One region of the Mesorhizobium sp. Mes31 genome, then DNA from elsewhere that is predicted to be linked to it. Evidence: predicted binding sites of a transcription regulator. Region 1 holds the regulator's gene; the other holds the start of a gene.
The links. Region 1 encodes LexA, which represses DNA repair genes until DNA is damaged. Its sites were predicted from a motif close to TGTTCNNNNTGTGTTCNG; they were not measured.
Positions count from the first base shown of each region.

Region 2: a site for LexA is predicted at 2,809-2,826, ahead of NR193_RS21180 (helicase-related protein). Genes of this name have one in related genera too.

Region 1 covers NZ_JALJRL010000013.1:52,882-57,640, reverse strand. Annotated here, with positions in the region: gene NR193_RS21800 (GntR family transcriptional regulator) at 1-626, shown strand, start outside; gene lexA (transcriptional repressor LexA) at 1,007-1,747, shown strand; gene NR193_RS21790 (ComEC/Rec2 family competence protein) at 1,741-4,203, opposite strand; gene gltX (glutamate--tRNA ligase) at 4,305-4,759, shown strand, end outside.
Region 2 covers NZ_JALJRL010000012.1:154,428-159,186, forward strand. Annotated here, with positions in the region: gene NR193_RS21170 (acetyl-CoA C-acetyltransferase) at 166-1,350, shown strand; gene phbB (acetoacetyl-CoA reductase) at 1,543-2,268, shown strand; gene NR193_RS21180 (helicase-related protein) at 2,994-4,759, shown strand, end outside.

The sequences.
Region 1 (4,759 bases):
GCAATGGCTATGGCATTGGCTGGACACCGTTGCGCGAAGCGCTGTCGCGACTGGAGGCCGAGCGCCTGGTGACTTCCATCAGCAATCGCGGCTTCGCCGTCGCTCCGGTCTCTCGCACCGAACTGGAAGATCTGTCACGCGCCAGGTTGGTGATTGAGCTGCCTCTGCTCCAGGAATCGATCGAGAAAGGCGGCCAAGAATGGGAAGATGCCGTCGTCACGGCCCACTACCGGCTGTCACGCTGCAAGACCGCGGTTGATGACCCTTCCGACGAAGTGGTCGACGAATGGGACGAAAAGCACGAGGCTTTCCACGCGGCGTTGCTCAGCGCGGCAACATCCCCCTGGCTGCTCAACTTCCAGTCCACCATCGCGGATCAATTGCGTCGCCATCACCGCTTCCTGGGCCTGGCGCCAACGTTGCGGGCGGCCACCGGCCTGCTGCATGGCTATGAGGAGGCCATGGAGGCGTTGCGCCAGGCCGTCGCGATCCAACATCACACCGCGCTCATGGAAGCTGCGCTGGATCGTGACATCGAACGCGCGAAAGCGCTGATGACCGCCCATATCGGTTATACGTTGCATGTCTATATCCATGCCGGCGACGACAGCACAAACACGCGGTAAGGTCGGCGAACCAAGGCAAAGCCAGCATTGGCATTTCTCGGGCAAGAGTTGGCGTTTTGGCTTCGTTTCGTTCACGGCGCGTGAACGATCGATGAAAGCGGGAAAGCCGCTTTTCGATGCCTGTCGGCGGCTGATGCCAAGCCTCGGCGCAGGCTGGTCCACAGGCCGTTAACCATAACAATTTCAACGCGTGCCAGTGCACGGCGGCGGCGGGCGGCCGGGGATCACGGCCCGCTGCGGAGCGCCAAATAATTTCAGCCGTCTTAACAAATTCACTAAACTTTAAACGGTTGCGGAACACAACTGGAACAGATAGTGTTTGTTCTGGGTTTGTTTTTCGATTCTGGTTCAAACCTTCGTTCAATGCCTTGGGGGCCGCCATGCTGACGCGCAAGCAACATGAACTGCTGATGTTCATCCATGAACGCCTCAAGGAAAGCGGCATTCCGCCCTCCTTCGACGAGATGAAGGAAGCGCTCGATCTCGCCTCAAAATCCGGAATTCATCGACTGATCACGGCGCTTGAGGAACGCGGCTTTATTCGCCGGCTACCGAACCGGGCGCGCGCTCTGGAAGTGTTGCGGCTGCCGGATTCGATCGCACCCGGCCTCAACGCGGCGCGCAAATTCTCGCCAAGCGTCATCCAGGGCAGCCTCGGTCAAGGCGGCGGCCTTGGCCGGCAGATCAAGCCGGCGTCTTCGCGCATGCCATCGGCCGGCAATGACGACGACGTGGTCTCCGCGGTGTCGATCCCGGTGATGGGTCGCATCGCCGCCGGCGTGCCGATCGACGCCATCCAGCACCAGACACATTCGATCTCCGTGCCGCCGGACATGATCATGGGTGGCGAGCACTATGCGCTGGAGGTCAAGGGCGATTCGATGATCGAGGCTGGCATCTTCGACGGCGATACGGTCATCATCCGCAATGCCGATACCGCAAGTCCGGGCGAGATTATCGTGGCACTGGTGGACGACGAGGAGGCGACGCTGAAGCGGTTTCGCCGCAAGGGTGCCTCGATTGCCCTCGAAGCCGCCAATCCGGCCTATGAAACACGCATTTTCGGACCAGACAGGGTCAAGGTGCAAGGCAAGCTCGTCGGGCTGATCAGGCGCTACTGATCAGGGCTGGTAACCGGCTTTTCAGGTTTGCGATAGGGTGGCAGGCCCCTCGCCTCGCGCGAAAATTTGCGCTGGGTGTGCCAGGGTCGATATGGCCTGTTTACAGCGAAGCTGACCGTTGCCGGCATGATTGCCGATCGGCGGTCGAAGAAGACGGCCGCACTGCCTTTGCGGGCGAGTTGCCGCTTGGTGATGACCAGAACCAGCGGATTGTGACAGGGATCATAGGCTGTCGCGTCATTGATGACGATCAACTCCGCGAAGCCGCAGGCCTTCCATGCATCCTTGCGGTCCTCGACTTGCGCAATGATCGCACCTGAAGGGTGCCTGGCGAGACATACGCCGGCGGTGCAGTAGAAGGGCGCTCCCGGTGGCAGTTCGGCGGAATCGGCGATGTCGAATTGTCCGTCTCCCTCGTCGAACACCTCCGGCACGACGATGGTTTCGGATGCCAGCGCGCGTTTCCAGTTGTCGACGGTGAATTCGTTCGGACGCGCCCGGCTGACCGCGAGTTCGCCGCCGCCGATCGGCAGCGCCACCAGCCTCGCGTCCTCCGAGATCAGCACATCAGGCGCGCGCGTATCCGAGACGGTCAACAGGCTGGCAAGCGCGAATGGCAGTGCCAAGAGCCTCAGCCATGTCGTCGCCATCGTCGCAATGATCAGGGCAATCGCCACCAACAGCACGGATTGCTCTGAAATCAACCCGACGGCATCGATCGGCGAGCGTTCCGAGATCCACGCGGACAAGGCGATCATCGCGGTCAGGCCTTTGCCCATCACATAGAGGAAGGGACCGTCGACGCCGAACGGCATCGCCAGCGCGCTGAGGACGGCGAAAGGCATCACAACCAGCGAGACGATCGGCATGATGGCCAGATTGGCGAACAAGCTGAGCGGCGACACGCGCTGGAAATGCCAGATGGCGAACAGCGCCGTCGCGCTGCCGGCGATGATGGAGGTCATGGCAAGGCCACCCATCGCCAGCAGGAATTTTCGCGTCAGGAAACTGGGCAACGACCGCTTCGGCGGCGGCGGTCTCGTTTTTCCCGCACGGTGATCCGACCAGCCGGCATAGGTACCGACCAGCGCCGCGGTCGCGGCGAACGACATCTGGAAGCTTGGGCCGACCACCTCATGCGGCGACACCACGATGACGGCGATCGCCGAGATCGCCAGATTTCGCATGGTCAGTGCCGCGCGATCGAACAGCACGGCAACCAGCATCACCGCCAGCATGATGAAGCTGCGCTCGGCGGCAACGACGACGCCCGAGATGATGAGATAGGCCGCAATCGAGAAAAGTGCTGCGGCTGCCGCGTATTTCTTGACCGGCCGGCGCGCGGAAAAATCTGGAAACAGAGCGAAGGCGCCGCGCAGCAGACCCATGATGGTGCCGGCGACCAGCGCCATATGCAGTCCGGAAATGGAAATGATGTGATAGATGCCGGTCCGCCGCATCGCTTCGTTGATTTCATCGGGAATGCCGGCGCGCACGCCGACGATCAGCGCGGCGGCGATCTCGCCTTCGGCGCCACCGATGCTGCCCCTGATATGGTCTGCAATGGCTTCGCGGGCATTTTCCACCGCCGAGGAAAGACGGGCGGCCAGCGGCATATCATCGTCATCTGCCGCGACGATCTTTGGATTGCCAAGGAAGAAGCCGCTGCCGCCTATGCCGGAGAAGTAGCTGTCGAAAGAAAAGTCGTAGCTGTTCGGGCGCACCGGGCCGGTCGGCGGCAACAGCTTGGCATAACCCGATATCAGCGAGCCGGCGGTCACTTCGGCCGGTATCTTGCGTGCCGAAAGCCGAACGCGTTCCGGCATATAGCGCAATTTCGGCCGGGCGGTCGACGTCACGTCGATGGTCACCCGGATACGGCCGCTCTCCATCTGGTCGAGCGAGACGACGCGGCCTGTCACTTGCGTCGAGATCTCCGAGCCCAGCATCTGAGTTCCGGCGCGCCACGTCTCGACCTTGCCTGCAAGAAAGCCCAGCGCGCACAACAATGCAGCCATGAAGCACAGATGGGTTTTCGGCCAGGGACGCGAGACAAGCGCACAGAGCCCCGCGAGGGCGACGACCGCGACGAGTTTTGCAAAGTCAGGCTCCATCGCCAGAGAAAAGTAGCCGATCGCTCCGCCAGCCAAGCAGACCGGCACCAGCAGGAAGGCAATGCCTCGGTCAAGTTCGAGGCCCGCCGCCGTGGCCACGCTATGGCGCAGGCGAGGCAGCGAAACCCGACGGAATTGCCGGTGCAGACGCACGATCGCGCCGGCCTCGGCAACCGGAACGGGGGTGGAGACATCCGCCTGTAACGGTTGGTCCCCGGGGCTCGGCACGGGGGGCAATGGCGACCGCAGCGAGGCCGGCGGAGGCGTCGCAAACAGGGACCGTTCGCTGACGCCAATGGCGGCGTCCTCGTCCTGATCCGAGCCCCAGCCTCGTCCAGCCATCGGGTCTGCCCCTTGCGCCCTCGACACCCTATGCTACATGAACGCGCAACGCGCGAAAGTCCGCGCATCCACACCTGCTTCAGCCGTTTCCCGAGAGTTCCATGCCCGACAAGGTCGTCACCCGTTTTGCCCCCTCGCCCACTGGCTTCCTGCACATCGGCGGAGCCCGCACGGCGCTGTTCAACTGGCTGTATGCAAAGCACACCAGCGGCATCATGCTGCTCCGCATCGAGGACACCGACAGGGAGCGTTCGACCGATGCTGCGACGGCGGCCATTCTCGACGGGCTTTCCTGGCTCGGTCTGACCTGGGACGGCGAGCCGGTGTCGCAGTTCGAGCGCGCGCCGCGCCACCGCGAGGTGGCTGAAGAACTCGTGCGCATGGGCAAGGCCTATTACAGCTACGAGACACCTGCCGAGTTGGAGGCGATGCGCGAGGCAGCACGCGCCAAGGGCCTGCCGCCGCGCTACAATGGCCAGTGGCGCGACCGCGCCCCTACCGAGGCGCCTGCAGGCGTCAAGGGCGCAATCCGCATCAAGGCGCCGACCGAAGGCGA
Region 2 (4,759 bases), on a different contig from region 1:
AAATATGCTGCGCAGCAATGCAGGGACCGCCGCCGTGGCAACATGCGGCCTGGTTGCGGCGCATGGGCGCCATGCCCATTTCAGGTTTGACTTGGATCATGGAAAGGGCAAGAAAAGTCCCCAACAATGCCCAAAAACACGACAGCTCGAAGTCTGGAGAAGAAAATGTCCTCTGCCAATTCCATCGTTGTCGCCAGTGCCGCACGCACGGCCGTCGGCTCCTTCAACGGTGCCTTCGCCGCTACCCCGGCGCATGAACTCGGTGCTGTCGTCATCAGGGAACTCTTGTCGCGTGCCGGTGTCGAAGCCGCCGAGGTCGACGAGGTCATCCTCGGTCAGGTGCTGACCGCCGCCCAGGGGCAGAACCCGGCCCGCCAGGCTTCGATCATTGCCGGCCTGCCCAAGGAAACCACCGCTTGGGGCCTCAACCAGGTTTGCGGCTCGGGCCTGCGCGCCATTGCGCTCGGCATGCAGCAGATCGCCACCGGCGACGCCAAGGTGATCATCGCCGGCGGCCAGGAATCGATGTCGCTGTCGCCGCACGCGGAACACCTGCGCGCCGGCGTCAAGATGGGCGACTACAAGATGATCGACACCATGATCAAGGACGGGCTGTGGGATGCCTTCAACGGCTATCACATGGGCAACACCGCCGAAAACGTCGCCCGCCAGTTCCAGATCACCCGCGACGACCAGGACCAGTTCGCGCTGGCCTCCCAGAACAAGGCCGAGGCCGCGCAGAAGGCCGGCAAGTTCAAGGACGAGATCGTCGCCTTCACCATCAAGGGCAAGAAGGGCGACACCATCGTCGACCAGGACGAATACATCCGCCACGGCGCCACGATCGACGCCATGACCAAATTGAAGCCGGCTTTCGACAAGGACGGCACGGTGACCGCCGCAAACGCTTCCGGCATCAATGACGGCGCCGCCGGCGCGCTGCTGATGACCGAGGCGGAAGCCGCAAGGCGCGGCATCACGCCGCTGGCGCGCATCGTCTCCTGGGCGACCGCCGGCGTCGATCCGGCGATCATGGGCACCGGTCCCATTCCGGCTTCGCGCAAGGCATTGGAAAAGGCCGGCTGGTCGGTCGGCGATCTCGACCTGGTCGAGGCCAACGAGGCTTTTGCCGCCCAGGCCTGCGCCGTCAACAAGGACATGGGGTGGGACCCTTCGATCGTCAACGTCAATGGCGGCGCTATCGCCATCGGACATCCGATCGGCGCTTCGGGTGCGCGCATCTTCAACACGCTGGTCCATGAACTGCGGCGTCGCGGCGCCAAGAAAGGCCTCGCCACGCTCTGCATCGGCGGCGGCATGGGCGTCGCCATGTGCGTGGAGGCGCTCTGACGAGATCACTGAACGGGTGGCGATGCATGTCACCCAAAAAGTGCGCAACGGTTTCGGGAAGACGACATGAATGAAAACAGACAGCTAAAGCGCGCCGCCTGAAGTCAATTCAGGCGACGCGCTTTGGCCGCCCGGTCCATATCCAGTGCCTGCCAAGCCCGACAACAGGGCGATATCAAAAAGGGGAAACGCATGAGCAAGGTTGCAATCGTCACGGGCGGGTCGCGCGGCATTGGCGCGGCGATCTCGATCGCATTGAAGAACGCCGGCTATTCGGTTGCCGCCAACTACGCCGGCAACGACGACGCGGCGGCGAAATTCAAGGCCGAGACCGGCATTCCGGTCTACAAATGGTCGGTCGCCGACTACGACGCCTGTGCCGCCGGCATCAAGAAGGTCGAGGCCGATCTCGGCCCAATCTCGGTGCTGGTCAACAATGCCGGCATCACCCGCGATGCCATGTTCCACAAGATCACACGCGAACAGTGGAAAGAGGTCATCGACACCAACCTGTCGGGTGTCTTCAACATGACGCATCCGCTGTGGAGCGGCATGCGCGACCGCAAGTTCGGCCGCGTCATCACCATCTCGTCGATCAACGGCCAGAAGGGCCAGGCCGGCCAGGTCAACTATTCCGCTGCCAAGGCCGGCGACATCGGCTTTTCGAAGGCGCTTGCACAGGAAGGCGCCCGCGCCGGCATCACCGTCAATGTCATCTGCCCCGGCTACATCGCCACCGAGATGGTCAAGGCAATTGACGAGAAGGTGCTCAACGAGCGCATCATCCCGCAGATCCCGGTCGGCCGCCTCGGCGAGCCGGAAGAAATTGCGCGCTGCGTCGTCTTCCTCGCTTCCGACGATGCCGGCTTCATCACCGGCTCGACCATCACGGCCAATGGCGGCCAGTACTTCGCCTGAGACCCGGACAACGGCTCCATACAGGCAATCGCTCTGCGACGAGCGGACCGGGAAACCGGTCCGTTCTTTTAAGGCGGCCCGGCTGCCGCGAAGGCCTCGCTGCGGTGCGATGATCCAATCCGGCACGGAAAGGTTAACGGCGGCGGCACGTCCTGTGCGAAACCCGTGCGCAAACCTGTTGATTGTCGGTGGATAACCTGTTCACAACACAAGATATTGAGGTGAACAAAGCAGGAATATTCCGCGATCGCTGATTCGTCGCCGATTCGTTCCGGCTTTGAGCGGAACGTTAACGATAGTGACCGGAATCGCCTGCCGGATCCTTAACGCGGATTAAGAAAGATCAACAATTTCATAAACTTGGACGAGGCGCACCAGAACATTGCAGTCGTTCACCGGCAAAAGTTAACGACGAGGCTCGCCTTGCATGAAACGGGCCAGTTCGGCGATTCAGCATGTGGTGAGACTCGCGGTTGCAAAATCCACATGTAGCCGTGAACAAAACCTGAATCTGGGTGAGTCACTGATTCGTCGCCGATTCGTTCCAGACTCGTTCCAACTGTTAATCCGCGCCCGACTGAGCGCTTGACACGACCGCCTTCGAACCCTCACCGGAACATTCCGCTTTCGCTTCGCGCGCGAAATCCCTATGTGTCGGCTGTCATACGCGCCACTCGAGGCACGCTCCCGACAACGAGAGGCCAGAAAGCCTTATTTCCAGGTCGATGAACATCCAGCCGAAACACACTGAGCCGCTGATCTTGTCGGGCCGCGACGTGACCGCCGTGCTTGGGCCGACCAACACCGGCAAGACCCATCTCGCCATCGAGCGCATGGTGGCGCACGAGAGCGGCATCATCGGCTTGCCGCTCAGGCTGCTCGCGCGGGAAGTTTACGCACGCGTCTGCGAGAAGGTCGGCGCCCACAAGGTCGCACTGATCACCGGCGAGGAAAAGATCCAGCCGGCCGGCGCCAGATATTCGGTCTGTACCGTCGAGGCGATGCCGCGCGAGACCGACGCCGCCTTCGTCGCCATCGACGAGGTGCAGCTCGCCGGCGACCTAGAGCGCGGCCACATCTTCACCGACCGCATCCTGCACCTGCGTGGCCGCCAGGAAACGCTGCTGCTGGGTGCGGCCACCATGCAGGGCATCCTCCAGCGCCTGCTGAAGGGCGTCTCGGTGGTGACGCGGCCTAGGCTGTCGCACCTCGCCTATGCCGGCTCGAAGAAGCTGACGCGGCTGCCGCGCCGCACGGCGATCGTCGCCTTCTCCGCCGACGAAGTCTACGCCATCGCCGAGCTGATCCGCCGTCAGCAAGGGGGTGCTGCCGTCGTGCTCGGCGCGCTCAGCCCGCGCACCCGCAACGCGCAGGTGGCGCTGTTCCAATCCGGCGATGTCGACTATCTCATCGCCACCGACGCCATCGGCATGGGCCTCAACCTCGATCTCGACCACGTCGCCTTCGCCCAGAACCGCAAGTTCGACGGCTTCCAATACCGAAACCTGTCTGCGGCCGAGCTCGGCCAGATCGCCGGGCGCGCCGGCCGGCATCTGCGCGACGGTACCTTTGGCGTCACCGGCCAGGTCGATCCATTGGACGAGGATCTGATCAAGAAGATCGAAGGCCATGATTTCGACCCGGTGAAAGTACTGCAGTGGCGGACCGCGCATTTCGACTTCGCCAGCCTCGATGCGTTGAAGCGCTCGATCGAGACCAACGCCCCGGTCGAAGGCCTGACCCGCGCGCTGCCGGCGGTGGATGCCCAGGCGCTTGAATATCTGTCGCGCGACGAAGACATCCGCGCGCTCGCCACCGATGCCAAACGCGTGGCGCTGCTGTGGGAAGCCTGTGCCTTGCCCGACTACCGCAAGATCGCGCCGGCCCAGCATGCCGACCTCATCGCCTCCATCTATATGGACCTCGCCCGGCATGGCCATGTCGACGAGAATTACATGGCCGAGCAGGTGCGCCGCGCCGACACCACCGAGGGCGACATCGACACGCTGTCGCATCGCATCGCCCAGATCCGCACCTGGACATTCGTGTCGAACCGGCCCGGCTGGCTGGCCGATCAGGCACACTGGCAGGAAAAGACGCGCGAAATCGAAGACAGATTGTCGGATGCGCTGCATGAGCGGTTGACGAAACGCTTCGTAGACCGCAGGACTTCCGTCCTCATGCGGCGCCTTAGAGAAAATACCATGCCCGAAGCCGAAATAAGCCCAACCGGAACCGTCCTCGTCGAAGGTCATCATGTCGGCGAGTTGCAAGGGTTCCGCTTCACCGCCGACCAGAGTGCCGGCGGCGAGGACGCCAAGGCGGTGCGCACCGCCGCCCAGAAGGCGCTGGCAGCCGAATTCGAGGCACGCGCGGAACGCTTTGGCGCCTGCGCCAATGGCGATATCGCGCTCGGCTCGGATGGCACGCTGCGCTGGATCGGCGCGCCGATCGGTACGCTTGTCGCCGGCGAAGACGCGCTGAAGCCCCG